One region of the Mesorhizobium sp. M4B.F.Ca.ET.143.01.1.1 genome, then DNA from elsewhere that is predicted to be linked to it. Evidence: predicted binding sites of a transcription regulator. Region 1 holds the regulator's gene; each other region holds the start of a gene.
What was found. Region 1 encodes PhoB, which activates phosphate uptake and scavenging genes when phosphate is short. Its sites were predicted from a motif close to TGTCATNNANCTGTCAT; they were not measured.
Positions count from the first base shown of each region.

Region 1 (3,276 bases):
CCCGACGGCCGAAGCGTCCTGCGCCAGCACGATCAGGGCATTGGCGCCCTGCGAGATCAGGCTTTCGACGTCGGTCAACTGCTTGCCCGGATTGGACTGCGCGTCGGCGGAAATATACTTGTCGCCGGCCGCCTCGATGGCCTTCTTCATCGCCGCTTCATCGGTCTTCCAGCGCTCTTCCTGGAAGTTCGACCAGGAAACGCCGATCACCTTGTCCTTCGCCTCGGCGACCGACGCGAGCGTCAACGACAAGGCGACACCCGCCAGCATGGCGGTTGCGAATTTCTTCATGATATCCTCCCTGCGCCATTGCGGCGCGACCCAGACTGGCCCTGAGGCCGGCATCGAGGCTTTTTTTCGAGCCTCGAAAAAAATATGATCCAACGCCGGAGCGCTGTCAACAACGATTCTCATCGATTCCGAGGCCTCGGCGAATTTTTTTCGAGCTCCGGAATAAATAAATGACAGGCTGGCCCGCTTCTGCCACTATTCATACGGTGTCGCCGACGGCCTTCGAAATCAAAAACGGCCGCGACGACCGGGAGGAAGGCAAAGCATGTCGGTTGGAATCCGCCACGACGATCTGCGCCGACGCAACCGGGCGATGGTTATTTCGGCCGTGCGCCGCGCCGGCCAGCCGTCGCGTACCGAGATCGCCGCCACCACCGGCCTCAGCCATTCGACCATCTCGGCGATCTCGTCCGACCTGATCCAGGAAGGCATTCTGACCGAGAGCAAGCCAAACGAGGCTGTTTCGCTGAAGCGCGGCCGGCCGCAGGTCGGGCTTGCCCTCAATCCGGAAGCCACGGCGGTGATGACGGTGGTCCTGTCGCTGAACTTCCTTTCCGTCGCTGTCATCGACTATGCCGGGCAGGTCATTGCCGAGGAGCAGCGCCGCCTCGACACGGCGATCATGCCGCGCGACGAGCTGATCGGCGAATGCGTGGCCATCGTCCGGCGCCGTTTCGAGGATCCCGACCTCGACGTCCGCGGCGTCGCCCGCATCGCCATGGGCATCCAGGGCATCACCGACACCCATGCCCGCGCCATGTTGTGGTCGCCGATCACGCCGCAGACCGACATCGCCTTCGCCGACATTCTGGAAGCCGAATTTGGCGTTCCGGCCACCATGGAGAATGACTGCAACATGATGGCGGTGGCCTTGCAGTGGCGCGATCCCGAGCGGTACCGCGACGACTTCATTGCCATCCTGCTCTCGCACGGCATCGGCATGGGGCTGGTGCTGAAGGGAGAGCTGTTCACCGGCACCCATTCCTCCGGCGGCGAATTCGGCCACATGATCCACCGGCCGGGCGGCGCGCTCTGCCGCTGCGGCCGGCGCGGCTGCGTCGAGGCCTATGCCGGCAACTATGCGATCTGGCGCAATGCCAAGCAGATGGGCGAGGACGCCGAGCCGGTCGATGTCAGCGACGCCGACATGCGCTCGCTCGCCGCCAGGGCGCGCGCCGGCGACGGCCCGGAGCGCCAGGCCTACCGCAAGGCCGGCGAGGCGCTCGGCTTCGGCCTCGGCAGCCTGTTCGCGCTGATCGATCCAGCTCCCGTCGCCATGGTCGGCGTCAGCGCCGCCGCCTTCGATCTGATCGAGCCGGCGCTGCGCGAGGCGATCGCCCAGACCGCCGGCGGCCAGCATTCGAAGTCGATCTCCTTCGACACCGAGCCGAACGAATTGCCGCTCATCCGCGAAGGCTGCGCCATGCGCGCACTGACCTTCGTCGACCAGGAGATTTTCGCGCCGGGCGTGCAGGTGAAAGGCGGCGCCACCGGGAAGAACGTGGCCTGAGCGTCAATCTTCCCTGATCGCGTAGCCCGCGCCCCGGATGGTGCGGATGACGTCAGGCATGCGGCCATTGTTGACCGCCTTGCGCAGGCGGCCGACATGCACGTCGACCGTGCGCTCGTCGATGTAGATCGTCTCGCCCCAGACATTGTCGAGCAGCTGGCTGCGCGAGAACACCCGGCCGGGATGCCGCATCATGAATTCGAGCAGGCGGAACTCGGTCGGTCCGAGCCGGATTTCGCTCTTCTTGCGGTACACCCGGTGCGACTCGCGATCGAGCACGATGTCGCCGACCTTCAGCATGCTGGACAGGACTTCCGGCTTGGCGCGGCGCAGCAGCGCCTTGACGCGCGCCATGAACTCCGGCGTCGAGAACGGCTTGACCAGATAGTCGTCGGCGCCGGTGGAGAGGCCGCGCACCCGGTCGCTTTCCTCGCCGCGCGCCGTCAGCATGATGATCGGCAGCCGCTCGGTCTCCGGCCGCATCCTGAGGCGCCGGCAGAGCTCGATGCCGGAAACCGCCGGCACCATCCAGTCGAGCACCAGGAGGTCGGGCACGTTTTCCTGCAGCCGGATTTCGGCCTCGTCGCCGCGTGTCACCACCTCGACCTGGTAGCCTTCCGATTCAAGATTGTAGCGGAGCAGCACCCCCAGCGGCTCCTCGTCCTCCACCACCATGATGCGTGGCGCGATCATCGGCCCGTCACCCTTCTTCTCAGGCCGGCGCCGACATCGCCGTCTCGTCCAGCTTCGGACGATTGGCGGGCAGTTGCTGGCCGGTCAGCACGTAGTAGGCGTTCTCGGCGATGTTGGTGACATGGTCGCCGATGCGCTCCAGATTCTTGGCGCAGAACAACAGATGCGTGCAAGCGGTGATGTTGCGCGGATCTTCCATCATGTAGGTCAAAAGTTCGCGGAACACCGAGGTGTATTTAACGTCGATGCGCTCGTCGTCGTTGCGGAGCTTGGCAAGCGCCGCGGCATCAGCGGCGGCATATTCCTCGATGACCCCCTGCACCTGGATCAGCACCAGCTGCGCCATGCCGTCGATGGAATGCGAAAGGTCGCGCGGCGTGACGCTGAGACCGACGGTGCCGACGCGCTTGGCGATGTTCTTGGCGAGGTCGCCGATGCGTTCGAGGTCGCCCGCCATGCGGATCGAGCCGACCACGGCGCGCAGATCGTTGGCCATCGGCTGCCGCTTGGCGATCAGTGTGATGGCGCGGTCGTCGAGTTCGCGCTGGCGCGCGTCCATGATGGCGTCGTCGGACACCACGCGCTGCGCCAGGGCGTTGTCGGAATTGAGCAGCGCCCGCGTCGAGCCGGCGACCATCGAGCGGGCGAGATCGCCCATGTCGGAGATCAGCTTGCTGATGGCGCCGAGATCCTCGTCGAAAGACGCAACCGTATGATGTTCACCCATGATCCTGTCCTCGTGCTTGGAAATCAGCCGAACCGGCCGGTGATGTAGTCCTGGG
Region 1 covers NZ_SRSR01000005.1:208,577-211,852, forward strand. Annotated here, with positions in the region: gene xylF (D-xylose ABC transporter substrate-binding protein) at 1-291, opposite strand, end outside; gene EN786_RS14595 (ROK family protein) at 557-1,801, shown strand; gene phoB (phosphate regulon transcriptional regulator PhoB) at 1,805-2,494, opposite strand; gene phoU (phosphate signaling complex protein PhoU) at 2,514-3,221, opposite strand; gene pstB (phosphate ABC transporter ATP-binding protein PstB) at 3,245-3,276, opposite strand, start outside.

Region 2 (3,276 bases), on a different contig from region 1:
CGATGATGATCGGATCGACCAGCGCGTTCATCTTCATCCAGATGCGGGCCGGACGGCCCTCGCGCGCATGGGCGATCTCGTCCGAAATGTGCTTCAGGATGCGCTTGCGCAGCGTGAACGGCGAGACCGCCAGCCGCATCTCCTCGGCCGGCTCGGCATAGCCGGTGATGAAGTTGAAGAGCTGGGCGACATCGCGCGCGATCGTCGCGTCGGTGGTGAAGAACGACAGGTCGGTGTAGATGCGGGCCGTGACCGGATGGTAGTTGCCGGTGCCGAGATGCACGTAATTGCGCAGCTTGCCGTCCTCGCGCCGCACCACCAGCGACATCTTGGCGTGGGTCTTCAGTTCGAGGAAGCCGAACACGACCTGAACGCCGGCGCGCTCGAGGTCGCGTGCCCAGCGGATATTGGCCTCCTCGTCGAAGCGCGCCTTGAGCTCGACCAGCGCCGTCACCGACTTGCCGGCCTCGGCCGCGTCGACCAGCGCGCGGACGATCGGGCTGTCGTTGGAGGTGCGGTAGAGCGTCTGCTTGATCGCCACCACTTCCGGGTCGGCCATCGCCTGGCGCAGGAACTGCACCACCACGTCGAAGGATTCGTAGGGGTGGTGGACGACGATGTCCTTCTCGCGGATGGCGGCGAAGCAGTCGCCGCCATGCTCGCGGATGCGCTCGGGAAAGCGCGGATTGTAGGGCGTGAACTTCAAATCGTCGCGCGCGACGGCGACGATCTCGGAGATCTGGCTCAGCGCCAGCGGACCGGTCAAGACGCTGATGCGGCTCGACGAAACGCCGAGCTCGCCGGCGACGAAGTCGCGCAGCGCGGGCGGCATCGACATGTCGAACTCGATGCGGATGACCGAACCGCGGCGACGCCGCTTCAGCGCCGTCTCGAACAGGCGCACCAGATCCTCGGACTCTTCCTCGACCTCGATATCGCTGTCGCGGATGAGGCGGAAGGTGCCGGAGCCCTTGACCTCGTAGCCCGGGAAAAGCTTGCCGATATAAAGGCCGACCGCTTCCTCGAGCGGGATGAAGCGGACATGGTTCTTGCGGTCGGGCAGGCGGATGAAGCGCTTCAGGGCCACCGGCAGGCGCAGCAGCGCGCTCATCTCCTCGCCGTTCTTGCGGTGGCGCAATTGCAGCGCCATCGAGAAGCCGAGATTGGGGATGAACGGGAACGGGTGCGCCGGGTCGATCGACAGCGGGGTCAGCACCGGGAACACCTGATCCTGGAAATGTTCTTCCAGCCAGGCCCTCTCGTCCTTGGTCAGCGCGTCGCGCGTGATGCTCTCGATGCCTTCCTTGTTGAGCAGCTGCATCAGCGCCGACAGGCTTTTCTGCTGGTCTTCCTGCAGGCGCTCGACCTCGCGCAGCAATTGTTCGAGCTGCTGCTCCGGCGTGCGGCCGTCCGGGCTCTTGAGGGCGATGCCCTCGCGCACCTGGCCGGCGAGGCCCGCGACGCGGACCATGAAGAACTCGTCGAGATTGGCGGCCGAGATCGACAGAAAGCGGACCCGTTCGAGCAACGGATGGTTCGCATTCAGCGATTCTTCCAGCACGCGGCGGTTGAACTGCAGCCAGGAGAACTCGCGATTGACGAAACGGTCTGGATTGCCGGCTTCCGGGCTTGCCGCCTCGATGGTGATGAATTCGCTTTGCACCGGCTTCAGTTCGTTCATGATTCCTGCTCTTGCCCCTGCCCCGGTTTCCCTGAACATCCTTGTGGCGCCAGGCACTACGCCTGGCTGCAAAAATGCTCCAGCCGGTTAACCGGCTCAACTTATCCTCTGACAGGCTTTTGCGACAGTTTCATTTCATCGATCTTGCAAAGAGGCCGGTTATGATCCAGATGCAACTGGCCGAAAGCAGGCCGAGACCAAATTGGAGACGACGATGGCAGGCGGTTCCATTCCCCATTTCCAGAACGATGCGGGCCATCCGGCGATCGACATCGGCGTCAGGGAATTCATGTGCACGGGCGCCAACCCGCCTTTCGACCATCCGCATGTCTTCCTCGACATGGGTGACGACAACGAGAAGGTCTGCCCCTATTGCTCGACGCTCTACCGTTATTCGTCGAAGCTGAAGGCGACGGAAACGGTGCCGCCGGGCTGCCTCTATATCGACCAGGCCGCCTGACTCTTTCGCGACAGATCTGATGGACGACGCGCGCTCCCGGCAAGTCGTCATCGCCGGAGCGGGTATCGCCGGGTTAACCGCGGCCATTGCGTTCGCCGAACGCGGCCATCCCGTGCAGATTTTCGAACAGGCGCCGCGACTCGAAGCGGCCGGCGCCGGCATCCAACTTTCCCCCAACGCGACGCGCATCCTCAGGCAACTCGGCGTGCTCGATCGGTTGCTGCCGCATGCCGTGCGGCCGGAGGCGGTGGTGCTGAAGGACGCCGCGACGCTCAGGGAATTGGCGCGGGTGCCGCTGGGGCAAGCCGGCGAGAGCCGTTGGGGTGCGCCCTATCTCGTCGCGCACCGCGCCGACGTGCAGGCGGCGCTTACGGCGCAGGCCGCGGGGTGCCGCGACATCGAACTTGTCACCGGCGCGCGCGTGACAGGCCTTGCCAACGCGCCGCAAGGCGTTGCGGTGACGGTCGAAGCGGATGGGCGCAGGATCGAGGCCAGCGGCCAATTGCTGGTCGGCGCCGACGGCGTCTGGTCGTCGCTTCGCGAAAAGCTCGCCGTCATGGAGCCGGGCTTCGGCAAGAGCCGCTTCTCGGGCGAGCTTGCCTGGCGCGCGACGGTCGCGGCTGAAAGTGCCGCCGGAGAAGCCTTTGCAACGGTCGGCGCCACGGACTGCGTCACCACCTTTCTGCATCCTGGCTTCCACCTGGTGGCCTATCCGGTGAGCCAAGGCAGCGCCTTCAACCTCGCCGCCTTCACCAGGGGCGAGCGCATCGCCGAAGGCTGGTCCGGCCATGCCGACCCGGCCATCCTCTCAGGCGCCATGCGCGGCACGGCGCCGGCGCTGGCAAGGCTTGTCGCGCAGGCCAGTCCGTGGACGGCGTTTCCGATCCATACCGTCGCCCAGCAGCGCTGGACGACGCCAGCCGGGATCGCGCTCATTGGCGACGCCGCGCATGCGATGACGCCGTTCTCGGCGCAGGGCGCCGCCATGGCAATAGAGGACGCCGCGATGCTTGCCGGCATGGTCGCCGACTTCCCCGACGATCCAGGGCAGAGCCTTGCCGTCTGGGAGAACCTGAGGCGGCCGCGCATCGCGAAGGTACTGAGGCGCGGCGCGCTCAACCGGCTTGCCTGGCAT
Region 2 covers NZ_SRSR01000009.1:41,682-44,957, reverse strand. Annotated here, with positions in the region: gene EN786_RS22025 (RNA degradosome polyphosphate kinase) at 1-1,681, opposite strand, end outside; gene EN786_RS22020 (zinc-finger domain-containing protein) at 1,896-2,141, shown strand; gene EN786_RS22015 (FAD-dependent monooxygenase) at 2,161-3,276, shown strand, end outside.
Region 2: the regulator PhoB is predicted to act here: its motif matches at 1,803-1,819, upstream of EN786_RS22025 (RNA degradosome polyphosphate kinase).

Region 3 (3,276 bases), on a different contig from region 1:
CAGATACCGCTTGCAATACGCAATCAGTTAGGCTAACCACTAACTGCTTGCAAATTACAACTGGTTATGAAGGAGGTAGCATGTCGAAACTTCGTGTCAATGCTTTCACCCTGTCGCTCGACGGCTTCGGGGCCGGCCCTGACCAGGATCTCGCCAACCCGCTCGGTATCGGCGGCGAGAACCTCCACAAATGGATGATCGGCACCCGCTTTTTTCGCAAGGTTGTGATGGGCCAGGACGGCGGCACCACCGACACCGACGACGCGTTCGCGGCGCGCAGCTTCGAGAATGTCGGCGCCTGGATCCTCGGCCGCAACATGTTCGGACCGATCCGCGGCGACTGGCCGGACGACAGCTGGAAAGGCTGGTGGGGTGACAACCCGCCCTATCACGTGCCGACTTTCGTGCTCACGCACCACAAACGCGCGCCGATCGAGATGGAAGGTGGGACGACGTTCTATTTCGTCACCGACAGCATCCATTCGGCGCTGGAACAGGCCAGGGAGGCGGCCGCCGGCAAGGATGTGCGCGTCGGCGGCGGCGTTTCGACCGTCCGGCAGTATCTGCAGGAGCGGCTCATCGACGAGATGCACCTGGCGATATCGCCGGTGCTGCTCGGCAAGGGCGAGCATCTTTTCGCCGGCCTGGACATGCCGGGCCTTGGCTACCAGTGCACCGAGCAGGTGGCGACGCCACTCGCTACGCATGTGGTGATTGAGCGGGCGTGATTACAGCTCTTTCTCCCCGTTCACGGGGAGAAATGCCCGGCAGGGCAATGAGGGGCAGCGCTGCCGGTTGGAGATTGGCGATAAGCCGCTGACCGCGAACTAAGGCTCAATCGCTGGCGTCGGCGCTGCCCCTCATCCGCCCTTCGGGCACCTTCTCCCCGTGAAACGGGGAGAAGGAAAAAAGGTGCTCAATACTTCTCCGGCACGTAAAGCTCGCGCGGCAGCACCTGGCGCTCGTATTCGGGGTTGAAGACGCGCTCCGGCAGCGTGATCTCCTCATGCGGCACCTCCTCATAGGGAAACTGCTGCAGGAGATGGTCGATGCAGTTCAGCCGGGCGCGCTTCTTGTCGTTGCCTTCGACGATGAACCATGGCGCCTCGGGAATGTTGGTGCGGGCGAAGGTTTCTTCCTTGGCCTTGGTATACTGCTCCCAGCGCACGCGCGATTGCAGGTCCATCGGCGACAGCTTCCACTGCTTCATCGGATCATGGATGCGCATCAGGAAGCGCATCTGCTGCTCCTCGTCGGTTATCGAGAACCAGTATTTGACCAGGGTGATGCCGGAGCGCACCAGCATGCGCTCGAATTCCGGCACGTCGTGGAAGAACTCTTCGACCTGGTCCGGCCCGGCGAAGCCCATCACCCGCTCGACGCCGGAGCGGTTGTACCAGGAGCGGTCGAACAGCACGATCTCGCCGCCGGCCGGCAGATGCGGCACGTAGCGCTGGAAATACCATTGCGATTTCTCGCGCTCGGTCGGCGCCGGCAGCGCCACGACACGGCAGATGCGCGGATTGAGCCGCTGCGTGATGCGCTTGATGACGCCGCCCTTGCCGGCGGAGTCGCGGCCCTCGAAGACCACCACGACCTTCTTCTTGTGATAGGCCACCCAGGACTGCAGCTTGATCAGTTCGGACTGGAGCCGCAGCAAGTCTCGGAAATATTGCATGCGTTCGATCGAGGGCGGATGCGACTCCTTGTAGATCTTGGCGATCTCGAGCGACAGCGCCGGCTCCGATATCTCGAGCTCGTAGTCCTCGTCGAGCGTGTCGGCGAGTTCGGCTTCCAGCCAGTCCCTGGCTCCGGAATTCGGTTTCAGTTCGCTCATCGTGCTTCTCCGTTCGCCATCCTGAGCCGACTTCAATAAAGGCCGGCAATGACGGTTTTATTGCAATGCCGCTGCTGCAGATGTGATCGACCGGTCGCCGCGATGGGGCGACAAGCCGAGCAACTTGTCCTACAAATAGGCTGTCCTATTCGGGCTGCCCATTCGTGGCGCCTCTCTCAATGCGATTGCGAGGATCTCAAATGGAATACCGTACACTCGGCCGTTCCGGGCTGAAGGTTTCGACATTGACGCTCGGCACCATGACATTCGGCGGCGCCGGCGCCTTCGCGGCGGTCGGCAAGACCGACCTCAAGGAAGCAAGCCGGATGATCGACCTCTGCATCGATGCCGGCATCAACCTCATCGACACCGCCAACGTCTATTCGAACGGGATTTCGGAAGAGATCATCGGCGAGGCGCTCGGCGGCAAGCGCAAGGACGATGTGCTGATCGCCTCCAAGGCGCGCATGCGCATCGGCAAGGGTCCCAATGACGAGGGCCTGTCGCGCCACCACCTGATCCGCGAGTGCGAGAAGAGCCTGAAGCGGCTGAAGACCGACGTCATCGACATCTACTTCCTGCACGAATGGGATGGCGTGACGCCGCTCGAGGAAACGGTCGCCGCGCTCGACACGCTGGTGAGCCAGGGCAAGATCCGCTACGTCGGGTGCTCCAACTATTCCGGCTGGCAGGTGATGAAGGCACTCGCCATCAGCGACAGCAGCCACCAGCCGCGCTTCGTCACCCAGCAGATCCACTACACGCTGGAGGCGCGCGAGGCAGAATACGAACTGCTGCCGATCTCGGTCGACCAGGGGCTCGGCGTGCTGGTGTGGAGCCCGCTCGCCGGCGGGCTGCTCAGCGGCAAATACGACCGCAACAGTCCGACCGCCCGCCAGATCGGCGGCTGGTCGGAACCGCCGATCCGCGACGAGGACCGGCTGTGGCGGATCGTCGACGTGCTGGTCGACATCGGCAAGGCCAGGGGCGTGTCCGGCGCGCAGGTGGCGCTCGCCTGGCTGCTCGGCCGGCCGGCGGTGTCGTCGCTGGTGATCGGCGCCCGCAGCGAGGCGCAGCTCAAGGACAACATCGCCGCCGCCAGCCTGACGCTGTCCTTCGATGAGCGGGCGCGGCTCGACGCCGTCAGCCGGCCGCCGGTTCTCTACCCCTATTGGCACCAGCAGCTGACGGCCAAGGGCCGCTTCGGGCCTGCCGACCTGGTGCTCGACCGCAGCGACGTCTGATCGCCGGAAGGGTCAGCCGGTTATGAAACGCCAGACCTCGGGATCCGGTTTGACCTGGCCGCCGAGCACGAAATATTTGTAGAGGACGAGCAGCGAGATCGCCTGCTCGTCCCGCTCGTTGCGGAACTTCTGGCAATAGGCATTGGCGGCGGCGACGATGCGTTCGGCCTCGGCCGGGTGCTTTTCGAAATAGGC
Region 3 covers NZ_SRSR01000004.1:494,178-497,453, forward strand. Annotated here, with positions in the region: gene EN786_RS13340 (dihydrofolate reductase family protein) at 81-728, shown strand; gene ppk2 (polyphosphate kinase 2) at 917-1,837, opposite strand; gene EN786_RS13350 (aldo/keto reductase) at 2,038-3,081, shown strand; gene EN786_RS13355 (glycosyl transferase family 90) at 3,094-3,276, opposite strand, start outside.
Region 3: the regulator PhoB is predicted to act here: its motif matches at 1,886-1,902, upstream of ppk2 (polyphosphate kinase 2).